DNA from 4 places in the Micromonospora sp. II genome. Region 3 is predicted to be linked to each of the others. Evidence: riboswitches for the same ligand, from Rfam matches in the RefSeq annotation. Region 3 holds a riboswitch; each other region holds the start of a gene.
The links. A riboswitch is a leader RNA that binds a small molecule or an ion and turns the genes downstream of it on or off. The one in region 3 is predicted to bind cobalamin.

Region 1 (4,955 bases), 400 kb from region 3:
TCTCCATCTCGGCGTCGAACAGGTCCGGTTCCTCGGCGCGTACGGTCTCCACCACGTCGAACGCGAACGCCATGTGCATCGACTCGTCCCGGAACACCCAGTTGGTGCCGGAGGCCAGCCCGTTGAGCAGGCCCCGGGACCGCAGGAAGTAGACGTAGGCGAACGCGCCGTAGAAGAACAGGCCCTCGATGCACGCGGCGAAGCAGATCAGGTTGAGCAGGAACGCCCGCCGGTCGTCGCGGGTCCGCAGCTCGCGCAGCTCGAAGATCGAGTCGATCCACCGGAAGCAGAACTCGGCCTTGCGGGCGATCGACGGGATGTTCTCCACCGCGGCGAACGCGGCGAACCGTTCCTTCTCGTCCGGCACGTACGTGTCGAGCAGGTTCAGGTAGAACTGGACGTGCACCGCCTCCTCGAACAGCTGCCGGGACAGGTAGAGCCGGCCCTCGGGCGAGTTGACGTGCTGGTAGAGGTTGAGCACCAGGTTGTTGGCGACGATCGTGTCGCCGGTGGCGAAGAACGCCACCAGCCGCGACACCAGGTGCCGTTCGGCGGGGGACAGCTTCGCCAGGTCGGCGAGGTCCGAGTGCAGGTCCACCTCCTCGACCGTCCAGGTGTTCCTGATCGCGTCCTTGAACCGGTCGAAGAAGCGCGGGTAGCGCATCGGCCGCAGGGTCAGGTCCATGCCGGGGTCGAGCAGCATGTGCCGGGTCGGTGCGGTGGTGGTCACTGGCATGCCTCGCAGCTCTCGGGGTTCTCCAGGGAACAGGCCAGCGCCTCGTCGTCGCTCACGGCGGAGACCACGCCGGGCACCGGGGCGGGCACCGGGGCGACGGTGGCCTGCTGGATGCGGGTGGCGGGACGGGAACGCAGGTAGTAGGTGGTCTTCAGCCCGGCCTTCCAGGCGTACAGGTACATCGAGGACAGCTTGCCGATGGTCGGCGCGCTCAGGAACAGGTTCAGCGACTGGGACTGGTCGACGAACGGCGCCCGCGCGGCGGCCAGGTCGATCAGCGCCCGCTGCGGCAGCTCCCAGGCGGTGCGGAACAGCTCCCGCACCGGCGCGGGCAGCTCGGTGATGTCCTGCACCGAGCCCTCGGCCCGCTTGATCCGGTCGCGGACCTGCGGCGTCCACAGTCCGCGCGCCTTCAGCTCCCGCACCAGGTACGTGTTGACCTGGAGGAACTCCCCGGACATGGTCTCGCGCTTGAACAGGTTGGACACCTGCGGTTCGACGCACTCGTAGCAGCCGGCGATGGAGGCGATGGTGGCGGTCGGTGCGATCGCCACCAGCAGCGAGTTGCGCAGCCCGCCTGCGGCGATCCGCTCGCGCAGCGCCGCCCACCGTCCGGCCTGCGCCGGCTCCGCGCCCCACAGGTCCGGGTGCAGGTCACCCTTCGCGGCCCGGGTCTGCGGGTACGCCGGATGCGGCCCGAACCGCTCGGCCAGCCCGGCGGAGGTCTCCAGCGCGGTCAGCAGGATCTCCTCCTGCACGCGGGTGGACAGCTCCTTCGCCTCGGGGGAGTCGAACGGCAGGCGCAGCGTGAAGAACGCGTCCTGCAACCCCATCAGGCCGAGCCCGACCGGCCGCCAGCGCGGGTTCGACGCCGCCGCCTGCTCGGCCGGGTAGTAGTTGATGTCGATCACCCGGTCGAGGAACACCACAGCGGTGCGGACCGTGGCGCGCAGCCGCTCCCAGTCCACCCCGTCGGCGGTGACGTGGGCGCCGAGGTTCACCGAGCCGAGGTTGCACACCGCCGTCTCGGCGTCGTCGTTCACCTCCAGGATCTCGGTGCACAGGTTGGACAGGTGGATCACGTTGCCCGGCTCACCGGTCTGGTTGGACAGCCGGTTCGCGGCGTCCTTGAACGTCATCCAGCCGTTGCCGGTCTGCGCGAGCGTGCGCATCATCCGCCCGTACAGGTCCCGGGCCCGTACCGTGCGGACCGCGTTCTTCTCGGCCGCCCGGTACGCGGCGTCGAACGCCTCCCCGTACAGGTCGGGCAGCTCCGGGGCGTCCGACGGATCGACGAGCGACCACTCGCCGTCGGCCTCGACCCGGCGCATGAACTCGTCCGGGATCCAGTTGGCCAGGTTGAGGTTGTGCGTACGCCGGGACTCCTCGCCGGTGTTGTCCCGCAGCTCCAGGAACTCCTCCACGTCCGGGTGCCACGGCTCCAGGTAGACGCAGGCCGCGCCCTTGCGCCGGCCGCCCTGGTTGACCGCGGCCACCCCGGCGTCGAGCGTCTTGAGGAACGGCACGATGCCGTTGGACCGYCCGTTCGTGCCCCGGATCAGCGCGCCCCGGCCGCGCACCCGCGACCAGGCGATGCCGATGCCGCCGGAGAACTTCGACAGCTTCGCCACCTGGTGGTAGCGCTCGTAGATCGAGTCAAGCTCGTCGCGCGGCGAGTCGACCAGGAAGCACGACGACATCTGGGTGTGCCGGGTGCCGGAGTTGAACAGCGTGGGGGAGCTGGGCAGATAGGCCAGGCTGGACATCAGCCGGTAGAAGCCGACCGCCTCGCCCGGGGTGCGGGACAGTCCGCAGGCCACCCGCAGCAGCCAGTACTGCGGCGTCTCCACCACCAGCCGCGACTGCGGGTGCCGCAGCAGGTAGCGGTCCGCGACAGTGCGCAGTCCGAAGTACTCGAACCGCCTGTCGCCGTCCGGGTCCACGGCGTCGTCGAGCTTGCGCGCGTGCCGGGCGACGAACGCGGCCGTCTCGTCGCCGATCAGCCCCAGCCCGTGCGCGTACGCGATCGACTGGCTGAAGCTCGCCACGCCCTGACCGCGGACCTCCTTGTCCACGTACGCGGCCAGCAGCCTTGCCGCCAGCTTCGAGTACTGCGGCTCCTCGCCGATCAGCTCCGCCGCGGTCTGGATCGACAGCCGGTCCAGCTCGGCGGTGGTCGCCCCGTCGTAGAGCCCGCTGATCGTCTTGGTGGCCACCCGCAGCGGGTCCACCTCGTCCAGGTCGGCGACCCAGCGTTCGACCGCCCGGACGATCTTGCCGACGTCCACCGGCTCGGTGTCGCCGTCCCGTTTGCGTACCCGCATCGCCGGCCGGCGGGCCTCGGACCCGCCGCCGGTGGCCGGCGGGCTTTCCTGCACGACAGTCATGACCTCTCCTCGCTGTCACCGTCTGGAGACGGCGGGAGACGCCAACGGGCACGGCGCGGCCGGCCCGGCTGCTGGCGTCGGTCGTCCCGCGCGACCTCCGGCCGCCGTACGCGGAGGCGCACGGCGCGCTGGCAGGTCTTCGGACTCGCGGGCCCGACCGGGGTCGCCGGTCGCCTACCGGCCGTCGCTTCCCAGGCCGGTGGCCCAGTGCTGTTGACGGCTGTCGTTCCCACTCACCGCTGCGGGGCAGTCCCGGATTCCCACCGGGTTCCCTCTTGCCTCGGCCCCGCCCCGGAGGGCTCGGCCGAACCAGCTGCGGCACCACCATATATGGCGGTGAGGGCGGTTGGGCAACACCAGATGTCGTGTCGGGCGTGTCGCATGGATCTCACTGTCCACAGTGCCTACCCCCGATGCCGGCGCTCGCCGCCGGGCGCGATACTCGGCGTATGGGGAATACCGGACGCCGCTGGGCGTGGGTGGCGGTCCTGCTCGTCGGCGTCGGGCTTCACCTGCTGGTGCTGGAGACACTGTCCGGCACCGGCACCGTCACGTTCGTGCCGGCGCTGATCGTGCTCGGCGCGTGCGTCGCGCCCGCCACGTTCCTGGCCTTCGCCCAGGGGCGGCCGGCCCGCCGCCCGGTCCCCGGCTCCGTCGTCGGCGTCGCCGCGCTCCTCGGCGGCGTGGTCGGCGTGGTCGCCGCCGGCTGGCTGGAGTACGGCACCCTGCACCGCCTCGGCGTCCTGCCGATGGCGCTCGTCGGCCTGGCCGAGGAGACCGCGAAGCTGATCGTGCCGGCCGGCATCCTGCTGCTGTGGCGGCGGCACCGGTCACCGGCGCAGGGCCTGGTGATCGGCGTGGCCTCCGGCGCCGGGTTCGCCGCGCTGGAGACCATGGGGTACGCGTTCGCCGCGTTCGTCGGGTCGGAGGGCAACCTCGGCGCCGTCGAGCGGACGCTGCTGGTTCGCGGTCTCACCGCGCCCGCCGCGCACCTGGCCTGGACCGGGCTGACCGCCGCCGCGTTGTTCACGTTCGCCGCCGCGCCCGGCGGCCGGAGACTGGCGGCGTTCCTGCTCACCTTCGCCGCCGCCGTCACGCTGCACACCTGCTGGGACACGTTCGGCACGCAGCCCGCGTACGTGTTCATCGGCGGTGTGTCGCTGGGCTGGGTGCTGCTGCGCCTGCACCTGGACCGCGAGCGGCCCGCCGCCCCGCCCCGGGCGCCGGAGCGTGATCCTCACCAGCTCGCCGAGGTGGCGGGGTCGGAGCCCTCCTGATGCCGCGATCTCGGCGAGCTGGAGTCGAGCAAGCGTCAGCCGGCGGCCAGCCGGACACCGAGCGCGACGAAGGCGACAGCGCAGAGCCGGTCGACCCGCCGCGACCAGCGGCTGTCGCCCCAGCGGCGGGCGAACCGCCCGGCGCCCACGCCGAGAGCCAGGTCCACGGTGAGCTGCACCGCGACGAACAGCGCGCCGAGCAGCACCAGCTGTGCCGCCACCGGGCCCGCGTCGGGCCGGACGAACTGCGGCAGGAACGCCACGCTGAACAGGATCATCTTCGGGTTGAGCAGGTTCGTGAGCAGCCCGCGCCGGAACGCCCGCCCGGCGCCGCCGCCGTCCGCCCCGTCCGCCGCGACGCCGGGCCGGCCCGTGCCGCGCAGCGCCCGCAGGCCCAGCACGATCAGGTACGCCGCACCGGCCCACCGGATCGCGGTGAACAGCACCGGGGACGCGGCGATCACGGTGGCGAGTCCGGCCACCACGGCGGCGACGTGCACCGCCTCCCCGGCCGCGACCCCGAGCGCCGCCACCGCCCCGGCCCGCGCGCCGTAC
Region 2 (4,955 bases), on a different contig from region 3:
GGGGCACAAGGTGGGGCCCGACTACATCGACCCCGGCTACCACGCGCTGGCCACCGGACGCCCCGGCCGCAACCTCGACCCGCACCTGACCGACCCCTCACTCGTGATCCCGCTGCTGCTGCACGGCGCACGCGACGCGGACATCGCCATCGTCGAAGGGGTCATGGGCCTGTTCGACGGCCGCATCGGCGGCGACGGTTTCGCCTCTACCGCGCACCTCGCGGCCCTGACCGCCACCCCGATCCTGCTGGTCGTGGACGTCTCGCACACCTCGCGCAGCGTAGGGGCCGTCGTGCACGGAATGGGCACGTTCGAGGCCGGCGTCACCGTCGCGGGTGTCGTGCTCAACAAAGCCGGGTCCGCCCGCCACGCCGCCGAGGCGGCCCGGGCGGTGGAATCCACCGGCGTACCGGTGCTCGGGATCCTGCACCGCGACCAGGGTGTCAGCGCCCCGTCGCGCCACCTCGGGCTCGTGCCGGCAGCCGAACGTGAGGAGGCCGCCGCCGCCCTGGACGTGCTGGCCGAGCAGATCGCCCGCCACGTGGACCTCGATGCGGTGCTGCAGGTGGCACGCACCGCACCCGATCTGGACGCCCAGCCATGGGATCCCGCCGCGCACGTCCGGCGGCTGGGCGCCGGATCACCGGTGGTTGCGGTCGCGGCCGGGCGTGCCTTCACCTTCCGGTACGCCGAGACGACCGAGCTGCTGCAGGCGGCGGGCTGCACCGTCGTTCCGTTCGACCCGGCCCGCGACCAGCGGCTTCCCGCCGGGACACGCGGGTTGTACCTCGGTGGGGGGTTCCCCGAGGTACACGCGTCCACGCTGAGCGCCAACACGACGCTGCGCCACGAACTGCGCCAGGCCGTCCTCGACGGCGTCCCCACCGTCGCCGAGTGCGCCGGCCTGCTGTATCTGTGCCGCTCCGTCGACGGCCATCCCATGGTCGGGGCGCTCGACGCCGAAGCCGTCATGACGCCGCGCCTCACCCTCGCGTACCACCGTGCCGCACTCGGCTCGGACCAGCTGCTCGGCGAGCGGGGAACCGCTGCCACCGGCCACGAATTCCACCGCACCACCGTCACACCCGGTCACGGCGAGCACCCCGCCTGGCGCATCGAGGGCCGCAATGCCGGATTCGCCTCCCCCAGCCTCAGCGCGTCCTATCTGCACGTGCATTGGGCTGGGCAACCGCATCTGGCCCAGTCGTTCACCGAGGCCGTACACCGGACGGCTGTCTCCTCAGCACGTTAGGAATCACCGTCACATGCAGCTGAACCTCACCGGCCGTAGCGTGCTCGTCCTCGACGGGAGCGCACCCGCCGCCGTCACGGTCAGTGCGCTGCTGCACAGGCGCGCCCTGGTCACCGTCGCCGCGCCGGCCGTGTGCGCCGCGCTGGAGGACCTCGCCCTCCGCGGGCGCCTGACCTGGGTCACCACCCCGGTCGACGAGAGCCGGTTCGACGTCGTGCTGCGTACCGTCGCACCCTCGGAGGCCGGGGCGCCGGCAGCGGTCCGAACGGCCGGACACGTCACGCTGGTCGGCGCCGGCCCGGGCGATCCAGGGCTGGTCACCGTCGCCGGACGCGCGGCCGTCAAGCAGGCCGACGTGATCCTCACCGACCGGCTCGCCCCGTGGGAGGCCCTGAAGTGGGCGCGCCCGGATGCCGAGATCATCGACGTCACCAAGATCCCGTACGGGCGGAGCACGAGCCAGGAACAGATCAACGCGCTGCTTGTCGAGCACGCCCGCGCCGGACGGCACGTTGTGCGGTTCAAGGGCGGCGACTCGTACGTCTTCGGCCGCGGCTTCGAGGAAGTCACCGCGTGCGCCGAAGCCGGCGTCCCCACCACCGTGATACCCGGCGTGACCTCCAGCATCGCGGCCCCGGAGCTGGCCGGCATCCCGGTCACCCACCGCGGACTCGTGCAAGGCTTCACCGTCATCTCCGGCCACGTACCGCCCGGCCATCCCGACTCGTCGATCGACTACGCCGCCCTCGCCCGCACCGGCACCACCCTCGTGGTGCTGATGGGCATGCGCAACCTCGCGGCCATCGCCGACGCGCTCGTCGCCGCCGGTCTCGACCGGAACACACCATGCGCCGTCGTCGCGGACGCCGCCTCGGCCGGCCAGCGGGTGCTGCGCAGTACCCTCGCCGACGTCGTCGCCGACACCGCCGAGGCCGGCATCGGCGCGCCCGCCGTAACGGTGATCGGCCACGTCGTCGCCCTCGGACCGGCCGCCGTGCAGGCAGTCGCGACAGCGTCGCGTTGCTCCGATACCTGATATGGTCGTGCCACCCTGCTGAAGGAAGCCGGTGTGAATCCGGCGCAGTCGCGCTACTGTGACGCCGCTCGCGGCGAAGCCAGACCCTCCAGCCAGGTCGACCACCCATCGACGGGACGCAGCATCCCAAGGAGTGTCATGCCTCAGGCGACCACGGCCATTCCGGCCGTTCTTCCCACCATTCCCGTTCGCGCGCTCGCCCCCTGGGCGCTGTTCTTCGCGCTGGTCACCGCCGTCGTCCTGTATTTCGTGGGCGCCGAGCAGGGAGCTTTCTCCGTCTTCGAGGGCACCTTCATCCACGAGCTGACGCACGACGCACGGCACGTGCTGGGCTTCCCCTGCCACTGACACCACGCCACGCGGCAGTCCGCCCGGCCCGGCCGGAGTTTTCGTCTTTCCTCGTCACCGGCGCTGCGGGCGTTTCGTGCTGCCCGCGGCCGGCTCCCGAACGGACCCTTGATGACCCCTCGCACTTTTCTCGTTCACGGGCTGTTGGCCGGGCTCATCGCCGGTTTCGCGGCCTTCCTCGTCTCCTACGTCGTCGCCGAACCCCAGGTCGATGCAGCCATCGCCCTGGAGGAAGCCGGTGCCGCCGAGCACCCGCACGACAATGCCACCGCCGAGCAGTCTCACAGCCACGATGAGGAGGAGGCCGAAGTCTCGCGTGGCACCCAGTCCACCGGGGGCCTGGCACTGGGCACCATCCTGGTAGGCGTCGTCCTCGGTGGAGCGACCGCGCTCGCTGCCGCCTTCGCCGCCGGGCGTCTGGGCTCCCTGTCCGCACGGGCCAGCACCGCGGTGGTCGCCGCCGTCGGTTTCGTCGCCACCGCCCTCGTGCCGTTCCTCAAGTACCCCGCCACACCACCGGCGGTCGGCTCCGGTGACACGATCAACGAGCGGACCGCGCTGTACTTCGGGTTCTGGGCACTGAGCCTGGCCGCCGCGATCGGCGCCGTGGTCCTGGCCCGGCGTCTGCTGCCCCAGCTGGGCGCATACTCGGCGGTGCTGGCCGGTGCCGGCGCCTATCTCGTGGTCGTCGTGGTCGCCGGGGCTCTGCTGCCGACGGTCAACGAGGTCGGCGGCTTCCCGGCCGACACACTCTGGTACTTCCGCATCTCGTCGATCACGACCCTGGCCGCGACTTGGGCGGTCCTGGGTGCAGTGCTGACCGGTCTGGTCGGACGCGACGCGGACCGTGCCGCCGAGCGGCTGCGCCGCCAGGAGCTGGCGGCCACGCTCTGAACCTTCCCGGCTGAACCTCGCGTCAGGGTGCGGGCAACGCCCGCACCCACGCCAGGGCGGCGTCCACGTCACGGACCAGCGGCACTCCGGCCGGCGGCCCGGCGCGGCGCACGATCACGACCGGCATCGCCCGCTCGGCGGCGACCTCCAGCTTCGCGACCGTGTGGTCACCGCCGGAGTCCTTGGTAACTAGAACGTCCGTGCCCGCCATCACCTCCCGCTCGTGCGCGAGGGTGTAGGGACCGCGGCTGCGCAGCAGCTTCCACGACACCGGCAGGACGATGTCGGGCTCGTCCACCACGCGAACCAGGCACGCGTGCCGGCGCAACGGTTCGACGAAGTGCGCCAGCGACTGCCGTCCGACGGTGAGGAACGGCCGGTCGCCCAGACCGGCCGCCACCCGGGCAGCTTCACTGTGGTCACCGGCCCAGTACCAGGCCGACGCCTCGGGGCGAGCGGCCCAGCCGGGCCGTTCCAAACGGAGCAGGGGAACCCCGGCGGCCGGGCACGCCGCCGCCGCGTTGGCGCTGATCTTCTCCGCGAACGGGTGCGTCGCGTCGACCACGGCACGCACCCGGGTCTCCGCCAGGTACGCGGCCAGTCCTGCGATCCCGCCGAAGCCACCGACGCGGACCTGCCCCACCGGCAGCCGGGGACGCGCGACCCGCCCCGCCAGTGAGGTCACGACCACGGCACCGTCGTCGACGAGCGAGGCCGCCAGCGCGCGGGCCTCGCCCGTCCCACCGAGCACGAGAATCCTCACGCGTAGGGTCCGATCACCGGCGCCGCGGGAGCGCCCCGCTCGGCTAGGTTCAGCAGCGCGTCGACCTCCAGGTGTTTCTCCGCCAGGTCGGCGAGCAGATCCAGCCGGGCCTGCCGGGCCGGCTCTGCGCCCGCCGCCAGCGCCTGCACCCACTGAGCATGGCCGATCTCCGCCCCACCCGCACACGCCATCGAATTGTTCGCCATGTTCCGTGCCTTGAACGGAGCGACCCGAACACCGCGCCGTGCGAACGCCCGGCACAACGCGGTCGTCACCCGGCTCTTGCCCGCGTCCGACGTCGTGCCCGCCACCATGAGCCGCCCGGTTCGGCGAGCCTGTCCTTCCACCGCCCCAGTATCGCCTGCTGTCCATCCGCCGGACCGCCGGGCTCGGCGTGGGCGAGGTCCAGCCCGGGCTGGTGTCCGACGCTGCCCACCACTTCGGCCATCAGCAACGTGACCTCATGGACGAGTTCGTCCATGCTCTGCCCTGTCTGTGACTGGACCAGGGCCAAGGGCGAGTTCGGCGAGCAGCATGAAACCCGGGTGCGCACGGTCTCGTCGCCGATGGCGCCCAGCAGTTCCTCGGCGCCGGCGAAGGCACCGCGGTGTCTGGCCGCAATGACTCCCGCCGCCTGCTGCGCCGCGAGGAACGCCGGCCCA
Region 3 (4,955 bases):
TGGACCCTGCTGAGAGAGCGCTCTCCCGTCCCTGTCTCCAGCGAGGTGTCGCCATGCGTCTTCGAAGAAAGCTGCTCGCCGCCGCGTCCGCACTGCTCGCCGGGCTCGCGGGCACCGTCGTCGCCACGCCCGCCCACGCGGTCGGACCGGCGTTGCTACCCGTCACCGTCACCAACACCACCGGTCGCACCGACCCGGTCTACCTCTACGTCATCGGCGTCCAGCTCTCCTCCGGCCGGCTCGGCTACGTCACCGCCGGTGGCGCCTTCGTGCCGTGGAGCGGCGGGCAGATCCCGCCGTCGCCCGCGCCGGACGTCTCCATACCGGGCCCCGGCAACGGCGGTAGCACCACGATCCAGTTCCCCCGGGGCTTCTCCGGCCGGGCCTACTTCGCCCTCGGGCAGAAGCTGAAGTTCTTCCTCACCCCGGACGGGCTGGTGCAGCCCGCGCCCTGGGCGGCCGGTGACGCGAACCGCGACATCCTCTTCGACTGGAGCGAGTTCACCTACAACGACTCCGGGCTGTGGCTCAACAGCTCCCAGGTCGACATGTTCGCGATCCCGCACGCGGTCACGGTGACCGGCGCCAACGGCGTCACCAAGCGCACCGGCGACGTGGTGGCCAACGGACGCAACGCGGTCATCGACGGCATCCGGGCGCAGCCGGGCTGGGCCAACACCGTCCACACCCGCTCCGACGGGACCGTGCTGCGCGTCCTGGCCCCGGGGAAGGCGGCCGGGGCCGGCCTGCTGAGCACCACCTACCTGGACTCCTACATCGCCTCCGCGTGGAACGCGTACACCACGAAGACGCTGACCGTGGCGCCCTTCGCCGACCAGCCGGCCATCCGGTACTACGGCCGTACCTCGGGCAACACCATGACCTTCACAAACGGCAGCGGCCAGGTGGTCGCCTCCTTCAACCGGCCCTCCTCGGCCAGCGTCTGGGGATGCGACGGCGACCTGCCCGCGCCGAACGACCAGGTGGTCGGCCCGATCTCGCGCACGCTCTGCGCGGCCCTCAACCGAGGCACGCTCGGCACCATCGACACCCAGCCCAGCACGAACGCCGCCGACTTCTACCGCAGCAACCCCACCAACCAGTACGCCCGCCTGATCCACGCCAACATGACCGACGGTCGGGCGTACGCGTTCGCCTTCGACGACGTCGGCGGATTCGAGTCACTGGTGCACGACGGCGACCCCCGTTCGGCCGGACTGATCCTCAGCCCGTTCACCGGAGGTGGGGGCGGCAACCCGGCCACCGGGGTGCCCGTGGTCAGCAACTGGAACAACAAATGCATCGACGTGCCGAGCTCCAACTTCGTCGACCGCGCGCCGCTGCAGATGTGGAACTGCAACAACACCAACGCGCAGAAGTGGACGTTCAGCGGCACGGCGCTGAAGAGCCAGAACAACAAGTGCATGGACGTCGACGCCGGGTCCACCGCCAACGGGGCGGTGGTGCAGCTCTACACCTGCAACGGCACCGGCGCCCAGCAGTTCACCCTGAACTCGGCCGGGGACCTGGTCAACCTTCAGGCCGACAAGTGCGTCGACATCAAGGACCGGAACGGCAACGACGGCGCGAGGCTCCAGCTCTGGGACTGCACGGGCACGGCCGGCCAGAAGTGGCGCAAGGGCTGACCGGCCCTGCGACGGGGGGCGGGGGCGACCGCGAGTCGCTCCCGCCACCCGCCGCGACGGCTCGCCGTCCCGCAGGACGGACGCGCCGACCACGTCGGCTCACCGCCCCATACGATGGACAACGGTGCTGGTTCGCCGTGCCCGTGAAGGGTGTGGCGTCGTAAGAGGGAACCCGGTGTGAGTCCGGGACTGCCCCGCAGCGGTGAGTGGGAACGACAGCCGTCATCGAAGCACTGGACCGTGAGGTCTGGGAAGCGACGGCCAGTAGGTGACCGGGTGGATCCGGTCGCGCCCGCGAGTCCGAAGACCTGCCCGCACCGCGCGCACCGTCCGGTGTGCGCCGCCGACGGTCGCTCGGGACGGCCGGTGCGGAAGCCGGTACGCCGTCTGTACCCCTTCCCTCCCCGCCTCGATCGGCCTCGTGTGCTTCGAGGGAAGGGATCTCCATGAGTACCGCATTCGGTCAGAGCACCGTGCTGGGCTATCCGCGTATCGGGGGCAACCGGCAACTCAAGAGGGCCGTCGAGGCCTACTGGGCGGGCCGGATCGACGCCGAGGAGTTGGCGGCGACCTCTGCCGCGCTACGGGCGAAGGTGTGGCGGACGCTACGCGACGCGCGCCTGGACGCGATCCCGTCCAACACGTTCTCCTACTACGACCACGTGCTGGACACGGCCGTCGCCGTCGGCGCGATCCCGCGCCGGTTCGCCCGTCTCGGCCTCGGCGACCTCGGCACCTATTTCGCCATGGCCCGGGGCGTCGATGCCGAGCCGGCGCTCGAACTGACGAAGTGGTTCGACACCAACTACCACTATCTGGTTCCCGAGATCGGCTCCGACACCACCTTCGCGGCGAATCCCGACAAGGCGCTGCGCGAGTACCGCGAGGCCCGCGAGCTGGGAATCGACAGCCGCCCGGTGCTGGTCGGGCCGGCCACATTCCTGCTGCTGGCCAAGCCCACCGAGGCGGGCGGCGAACCGTTCGACCGGCTGACCGACCTGGTCGACGTGTACGCCAGCATCCTGCGATCCCTCGCCGCGGCGGGCGTGCGATGGGTGCAGCTGGACGAACCCGCCTACGTCGCCGACCGGAGCGCCGCCGAGATCGACGCGCTGCGGGAGGCGTACACCCGGCTCGGCGCGGTGGAACAGCGGCCGGCGATCTTCGTCGCCACCTATTTCGGCGAGCTCGGTGACGCGCTGCCCGCCCTGCTCGACACGCCGGTCGAAGCGGTCGGCGTGGATCTGGTGGCCGGGCCCGGCAACCTGCGGCGGCTGGCCGGTGCGGGACCGCTGCGCGGCAAGACGATCGTGGCCGGCCTCGTCGACGGCCGCAACGTCTGGCGTACCGACCTGCGGGCCGCCGTGGCGGCCGGTGCCGCCGTCACCGCCCTCGCCGACCACGTCGCCGTGTCCACCTCGTGCTCGCTGCTGCACGTGCCGGAGGACCTGTCCGCCGAGACCGCTCTCGACCCGGCGCTGCGTCAGCGGCTCGCCTTCGCCCGGCAGAAGGTCGATGAGGTCGTCCGGCTCGGCCGCGCGCTGCGCAACGGCACCACGTCCCTGCCCGAGCCGCTGCCGCCCACCCCTGCCGCCTGGCGCGACGACACCGTACGCGGTCGGCTCGCCGCGCTGCGCGCCACGGATCGGCAGCGCGGCGCGTACCCGGAGCGTGCGGCGGCACAGCAGGCCCGGCTGAACCTGCCGCCCCTCCCGACCACGACCATCGGATCGTTCCCGCAGACCGACGAGCTGCGCCGCGCGCGTGCCGAGCACCGGGCCGGGCGTCTCGACGACGCCGCCTACACGCAGCGGATGCGCGCCGAGGTCGAGCACGTCGTCCGGCTCCAGGAGCGGCTGGGCCTGGACGTGCTCGTGCACGGCGAGCCGGAACGAAACGACATGGTCCAGTACTTCGGCGAGCAGCTGGACGGGTTCGCCGCCACCGAACACGGCTGGGTCCAGTCCTACGGCTCCCGATGCGTGCGTCCGCCCGTCATCTACGGCGACGTGGCACGCAGGGCGCCGATGACCGTCAACTGGTCCACCTACGCGCAGTCGCTGACCGACCGGCCGGTCAAGGGCATGCTCACCGGCCCGGTCACGATCCTGGCCTGGTCGTTCGTCCGCAGCGACCAGCCACTGGCAGACACCGCGGACCAGGTCGCGCTCGCCCTGCGCGACGAGTGCCGTGATCTCGAGGCAGCCGGTATCCGGGTCATCCAGGTCGACGAGCCGGCGCTGCGTGAGACGCTGCCACTGCGCAGGGCGGACCAGAAGGCGTACCTGGACTGGGCAGTCGGGGCGTTCCGCCTGGCCACCTGCGGAGTCGCCGACGACACCCAGATCCACACCCACCTGTGCTACTCGGAGTTCGGGGAGGTGATCACGGCCATCGACGCCCTCGACGCCGACGTCACGAGCATCGAGGCATCCCGCTCCCGGATGGAGGTCCTCGACGACCTCGCCGCTCTCGGATACCGCCGGGGTGTGGGGCCCGGCGTCTGGGACATCCACTCACCCCGGGTGCCGTCCCACGACGAGGTCGTCGGCGCGCTGCGCCGGGCCGTGGCCGCGGTGCCGGCCGAGCGGCTGTGGGTGAACCCCGACTGCGGCCTCAAGACGCGCGGCTATCCCGAGGTCGAGGCGTCCCTCCAGCACCTGGTCGCCGCCGCGGCCGAGCTGCGCGGAAACTGATCCACGCGACCGGGCGGGACGGCTCGTCGTCCCGCCCGGCCCGGGCCCGGTTCAGCCCTTGACAGGCCGTGCCCGGAGCGCCGAGGCTGCATGAAGTGATGTATGTCGATGTTACGGGGGCATGATGCGACGCAGGATCTTCGCGCTGGCTACAGCAGCCGCGGTCGTCGTCGGCGGGGCCATGACGATGGCGCTGCGGCCGGCCTACGCCGCGACGGCGTGCACGGTGGACTACACCATCACCCGGGAGTGGTCCAGCGGCTTCTGGGCCGAGCTCACCGTCACCAACCTGGGCGCTCCCGTCACCGACTGGTGGCTGCGGTTCCGGCAGGCGAACGGTCAGACGATCACCATGGGCCTCGACCGGCTGCCGGACGGATACACGCTGGGCAGCGGCGAGATGTATCCGATGACCATGCTCCGTCCGCCGGCGGGATCCACGCTGCCGACCGGCGCCTCGGTGACGGTGCGGTTCGGCGGCAACTACCAGGGTGCCGACCCCGAGCCGACCGACTGGGTGTTGAGCGGCCAGCCGTGCGACGGGGACGGCGCCGACCCGACCGGCTCGTCGCCGCCGCCGGCCTCGGGGAGCCCGCGGCCCAGCCCACTGCCG
Region 4 (4,955 bases), on a different contig from region 3:
GGTGGCGCGGCCGTCGGTCACCACGACGAGCAGGGGCCGGCGGGACGGGTCGCGCAGCGCCTCCCGGCGCAGCACCTCCCCACTGCGTTCCAGGCCCTCCGCGAGCGGGGTCCGGCCACCGGCCGGTAGGTCGGCCAGGCGGCGGGAGGCGACGTCGACCGAGCCGGTCGGTGGCAGGACGACCTCGGCGGTGTGCCGGCGGAACGTCACCAGTGCGACCTTGTCCCGGCGGCGGTAGGCGTCCAGCAGCAGCGACAGCACAGCGGTCTTGACCTGCTCCATGCGGCGGCGGGCCGCCATCGAACCGGACGCGTCCACGCACAGCAGCACGAGGTTCGACTCGCGCCCGACGGTCTCGGCCCGGCGCAGGTCGCCGGGCACGAGCGCGAGGCCGCGACCGCCGGTCAAGCCACCCCGGGAATGCTGATGCGGCGCCGCCGCGGTGATGGTGCCCGGCAGGTGCAGCCGGCCGTCGCCGGACGTGCGCCGCCGCTGCCCGGCGACACGGCCCTGCGGTGTTCGTGCCCGGGACCGCCGGCCGGCCTGACCGTCGCCGGTTCCTTTCACGACCAGCAAGCGGGCACGTGCGGGCTCGCCCGCGGATGCCATCGATGTGGCGGCCTGCCGTTCGGGCTCCGGTACGGGCGGGCTCTCGCCGGGAGAGCCGGGCACGTCCCCGGCCGATCCGTCGTGCCCGGTGTCGTCGGGCAGACCGCCGCCGGGACCGTCGGGTCCGGGGTCGGGGTCGTTGTGGCCGAGTAGGTCGTCCAGGCGGTCCTGGTCCAGGCCGGGCTCGTCGAAGGGGTTGCGGCGGCGGCGGTGCGGCAGCGCGAGACGGGCGGCGATGCGGATGTCCTCGAGTGTCACTCGCGTACGTCCCCGCCAGGCCGCGTGCGCCGCGGCGGCGCGAGCGGTGACGAGGTCCGCACGCAGGCCGTCCACGTCGAACGCGGCGCACAGCTCGGCGATCCTGGTCAGCGTCTCGTCGTCGAGCACGACACCGGCCAGCGAGCGCCGGGCGGCGGCCAGCCGGGTGCGCAGGGCTTCCTGCTCGCCGGCCCAGCGTGTGGCGAAGCCCTCCGGGTCGGCGTCGAATGCGAGCCGGCGGCGGACCGCCTGCACCCGCAGGACGGGGTCACGCGGGGCGGCGACCTCGACCGTCAGGCCGAACCGGTCGAGCAGCTGCGGGCGCAGTTCGCCCTCCTCCGGGTTCATCGTGCCGATCAACACGAACCGGGAGGCATGCTCGACCGAGACACCGTCGCGTTCGACGCTGACCCGGCCGGTCGCCGCGGCGTCGAGCAGCAGGTCGACCAGGTGGTCCGGCAGCAGGTTGACCTCGTCGACGTACAGCAGGCCACGATGGGCCCGGGCCAGCAGGCCAGGCTCGAACGCGACGACGCCGTCTCGCAGCGCGGCATCGAGCTTCAGCGATCCGGTCACCCGGTCGTCGCCGGCTCCGACGGGTAGTTCGACGAGGCGTACCGGCCGTTCGACGACGGGCGTGGGCACGTCGAACGGCCCGTCGGGGCAGACCGCCGAGGGATCGTCCGGGTCGATGGAGAACCGGTCGCCCGCATAGACCCGTACCGCCGGGAGCACCTCGGCGAGGCCGCGCACGGTAGTGGTCTTGGCAGTGCCCTTCTCCCCGCGGATCAGGACACCGCCGATGAGCGGATCGATCGCGACCAGGGTGAGGGCGAGAGTCATGTCGTCGGCGCCGACGACGGCACAAAAGGGGTACTGCGCTGGCATGTAGGGCTCCCGCTCGATCTGCCATGGCGGTCCACGACGCGGCATGCGCCGTGGATCGGATCGAGGCCGGTCTTCGGACTTCCCAGGTCAATGCCTGGATCACCGCAGCGGGCCCTGTGCCGGATTCTCACCGGCTTCCCAGATTCTCCCCGCGACCACGGTCGTGGGGCACCTCGAACCTGTGCATCACCATAGACGCCCCGGTGGCCGGGGCAAGGGCCGGTGGGCGGCTAGGGTGCATCTCCATGGAGGAGCGGGTGACCGTGGTGGGGATCGGGGCTGACGGGTGGGTGGGTCTGCCGGAGCCGTCCCGGGCGCTGGTGCGGGCGGCCGCGACGCTGCTCGGCGGGCGGCGGCACCTCGAGGCGGTGCCGCCCGTCGACGGCCAGCAGCGCGTGGCGTGGCCGTCGCCGCTGCGGGACAATCTGCCAGGTGTGCTCGCCTCCGCGCGAGGGCCGGTTGTCGTGCTGGCCTCCGGCGACCCGCTCGTGTCGGGTATCGGCACGACGCTGCTGGACGTCCTGGGCCCGGAGCGCGTGACGATCGTGCCCGGGGTCTCCTCGGTAGCCCTCGCCCGAGCACGTCTCGGATGGCCGGCCGAGTCCGTCACCACGGTCAGCCTGGTCGGCCGGGACCTACGGCTGATCGTGCCTGCGCTCTCGGCCGGGCGCCGGCTGCTCGTGCTGTCCAGCGACGAGACGACACCCGCGGCCGTGGCCGCGGTGCTGACCGGGCTCGGTTGGGGGCAGTCCAGGCTGGTCGTGCTCGGTGACCTCGGTGCCGCCGGTGAGTCGTGTACCGCGACCACCGCGGCCGGGTGGGACCTGAACGACGTGCCGCGGTTGAACGTTCTCGCTGTCGAAGCTCGCGGTGCCGGTCCGGGCTGGGCCTCGGGCGGCGTGTTGCCCGACGACGCGTTCGAGCACGGCGGGCAGATCACCAAACGTGACCTGCGGGCCAGTGCCCTGGCCCGGCTCGCGCCCGCGCCCGGTCAGCTGCTGTGGGACGTCGGCGCCGGCAGCGGCTCGATCGGTGTGGAGTGGATGCGGGCCTGGCCGACGGCACGGACGATCGCGGTGGAGCCCCGCTCCGACCGGGCCGCGCTGGTGCACCGCAACGCCGCTGCCCTCGGCGTGCCGGGTCTGTGTCTGGTCGAGGGTTCGGCGCCCGGGGCCCTGTCCGGCCTGGACCGTCCCGACGCGGTGTTCGTCGGCGGCGGGGCCACCGTCCCCGGCGTGCTGGACACCTGCTGGGATGCGCTCGGCGCCGGTGGACGGCTCGTCGTGCACGGTGTCACCGCCGAGACCGAGGCGGTGCTGCTGAAGCAGCACAGCCGGCGCGGCGGTGAACTCGTCCGCCTGCACGTCGAACGCGCCGAACCGCTCGGCGGCTTCACCGGCTGGACGCCCGCACGGGCAGTCAGCCAGTGGTCCATCGTCAAGGGAGATTCATGACCGTCCATTTCGTCGGGGCCGGGCCCGGCGCCGCCGACCTGCTCACCCTCCGCGCGGTACGCCTGCTCGAGTCCGCCGACGTGTGCCTGTACCCGGGCACGTACCTCGACGCCGAGGTGCTGGAGCACTGCCGTGACGACGCCCGGCTGATCGACACCCAGCACCTCGACCTGGACCAGATCACCACGCACCTGGTCCAGGCACACGCCGACGGGTCCGAGGTCGTACGGCTGTGCTCCGGTGACCCGTCGCTGTACTCGGCGGTGCACGAGCAGGCACGCCGGCTCGACGCCGCCCGGGTCCCGTGGGACGTCACGCCCGGCGTGCCGGCCTATGCGGCTGCTGCCGCCGCCGTCGGCGCCGAGCTGACCGTCCCGGAGCTGGCCCAGTCGGTCGTGCTCACCCGCGCGCAGGCCCGGTCCACGGTCATGCCGTCGGGAGAGAAGCTCGCCGCGTTCGCCGCGACCGGCGCGACGCTCGCCCTGCACCTGGCGGTCACGCGTACCCGCGAGCTGGCCGCCGAACTGGCCGGCTACTACGGCCACGACTGCCCCATAGTCGTGGTGCACCGGGTGTCGCAGCCGCAGGAGCTCATCCTGCGCGGCACGCTGGCCGACATCGGCGGCCGGGTCGAGCAGGCCGGTCTGCGACAGGCAGCGGTCATCCTGGTCGGCCCGGCGCTGGCCGGGGACGTCCGTGGCGGCGAGTCGTTCCTCTACTCGGCCGGTCGCGAGCGCCGCGTGCGCGGCTGATCAGGGCACGAAGCGCGGGCTCCAGACACGTCCGGCCGCGGTGACTCGCGTCGCCGAGGCGCCGATGATCAACAGGCATTTCATGTCGATGCTGCCGGGGTCCAGTTCGCCGAGCGAGGTGACGGTGAGACTCTCCCCGGCCCGGCCGATGTCGCGGCCCACGACCACGACCGTCCGGGGGGACTTGTGCTCCAGCAGCACGGCCCGGGCCTGCGCGACCTGTTCGGTGCGTGAGCGTGAGCGCGGGTTGTAGAGGGCCAGCACCAAATCCGCCTCGGCGACAGCGCGCAGCCGCTTGACCACGACCTCCCACGGCTTGAGCCGGTCCGACAGGCTCATCACCGCGAAATCGGCCCCGATCGGCGCGCCCGCGCGCGCCGCGACCGCCTGGACGGCGGAGATCCCGGGTACGACACGGATGGCGACGCCGGCGTAGCGGGGGTCCTCCGCGGCCTCGAACACCGCCGACGCCATGCCGAAGACGCCCGCGTCACCGCCGGAGACGACCGCGACGCGCTCACCGGCGAGCGCCAGTTCGAGCGCCTGCCGGGCCCGCTCGAGCTCGACCGTGTTGCCGGAGGCGTGGCGGACGAGTCCGGGGCGCTGCGCGACGCGCTGGACGTACGGGCCGTAGCCGACGACGTGGCCGGCCTCGGCGAGCACCTGCGACGCCTCGGGGGAGAGCCACCGATCGGGACCGGGGCCGAGGCCCACGACGACGACCTCGGCACCGGGATAAGGTTCGGTGACCCTGGTGGCCGGGAGGTCGTAACGGGCCACTCCGGGCCGGGTGTCGCCGGGGACCAGCACGATCGAGAAGTACGGCACCGTGGCGGGGTCCACGTCGGCGACAGGCAGTACCCGCTCGGCGGTCATCGACGCCCGTTCGACGTACCAGGAGCCCTCGACGCGCCCGGCCTGCTCGAGCGCCGAGCGGACCTTGGTGAACGTCCGGCCCAGCTTCATGATCACCGCCCCGTCGGTGTCGGCGAGA

Region 1: another riboswitch for cobalamin. It lies ahead of A8711_RS14140 (ribonucleoside-diphosphate reductase subunit alpha); the one in region 3 lies ahead of metE (5-methyltetrahydropteroyltriglutamate--homocysteine S-methyltransferase).
Region 2: another riboswitch for cobalamin. It lies ahead of A8711_RS17275 (CbtB-domain containing protein); the one in region 3 lies ahead of metE (5-methyltetrahydropteroyltriglutamate--homocysteine S-methyltransferase).
Region 4: another riboswitch for cobalamin. It lies ahead of A8711_RS17255 (magnesium chelatase subunit D family protein); the one in region 3 lies ahead of metE (5-methyltetrahydropteroyltriglutamate--homocysteine S-methyltransferase).

Annotation. Positions count from the first base shown of each region.
Region 1 covers NZ_LYXF01000024.1:545,148-550,102, forward strand. Annotated here, with positions in the region: gene A8711_RS14135 (ribonucleotide-diphosphate reductase subunit beta) at 1-736, opposite strand, end outside; gene A8711_RS14140 (ribonucleoside-diphosphate reductase subunit alpha) at 727-3,123, opposite strand; cobalamin riboswitch at 3,236-3,452, opposite strand; gene A8711_RS14145 (PrsW family glutamic-type intramembrane protease) at 3,573-4,400, shown strand; gene A8711_RS14150 (LysE family translocator) at 4,436-4,955, opposite strand, start outside.
Region 2 covers NZ_LYXF01000031.1:33,324-38,278, forward strand. Annotated here, with positions in the region: gene A8711_RS17265 (cobyrinate a,c-diamide synthase) at 1-1,252, shown strand, start outside; gene cobA (uroporphyrinogen-III C-methyltransferase) at 1,266-2,288, shown strand; adenosylcobalamin (AdoCbl) riboswitch at 2,288-2,428, shown strand; gene A8711_RS17275 (CbtB-domain containing protein) at 2,427-2,636, shown strand; gene A8711_RS17280 (CbtA family protein) at 2,748-3,530, shown strand; gene A8711_RS17285 (cobalt-precorrin-6A reductase) at 3,553-4,281, opposite strand; partial or broken gene A8711_RS32865 (cobyric acid synthase CobQ) at 4,413-4,607, opposite strand; gene A8711_RS32870 (hypothetical protein) at 4,565-4,955, opposite strand, start outside.
Region 3 covers NZ_LYXF01000024.1:143,800-148,754, forward strand. Annotated here, with positions in the region: gene A8711_RS12610 (beta-1,3-glucanase family protein) at 54-1,646, shown strand; cobalamin riboswitch at 1,758-1,977, shown strand; gene metE (5-methyltetrahydropteroyltriglutamate--homocysteine S-methyltransferase) at 2,093-4,342, shown strand; gene A8711_RS12620 (Ig-like domain-containing protein) at 4,464-4,955, shown strand, end outside.
Region 4 covers NZ_LYXF01000031.1:27,424-32,378, reverse strand. Annotated here, with positions in the region: gene A8711_RS17255 (magnesium chelatase subunit D family protein) at 1-1,755, opposite strand, end outside; cobalamin riboswitch at 1,802-1,946, opposite strand; gene A8711_RS17250 (bifunctional cobalt-precorrin-7 (C(5))-methyltransferase/cobalt-precorrin-6B (C(15))-methyltransferase) at 2,001-3,209, shown strand; gene A8711_RS17245 (cobalt-precorrin-4/precorrin-4 C(11)-methyltransferase) at 3,206-3,961, shown strand; gene A8711_RS17240 (precorrin-2 C(20)-methyltransferase) at 3,962-4,955, opposite strand, start outside.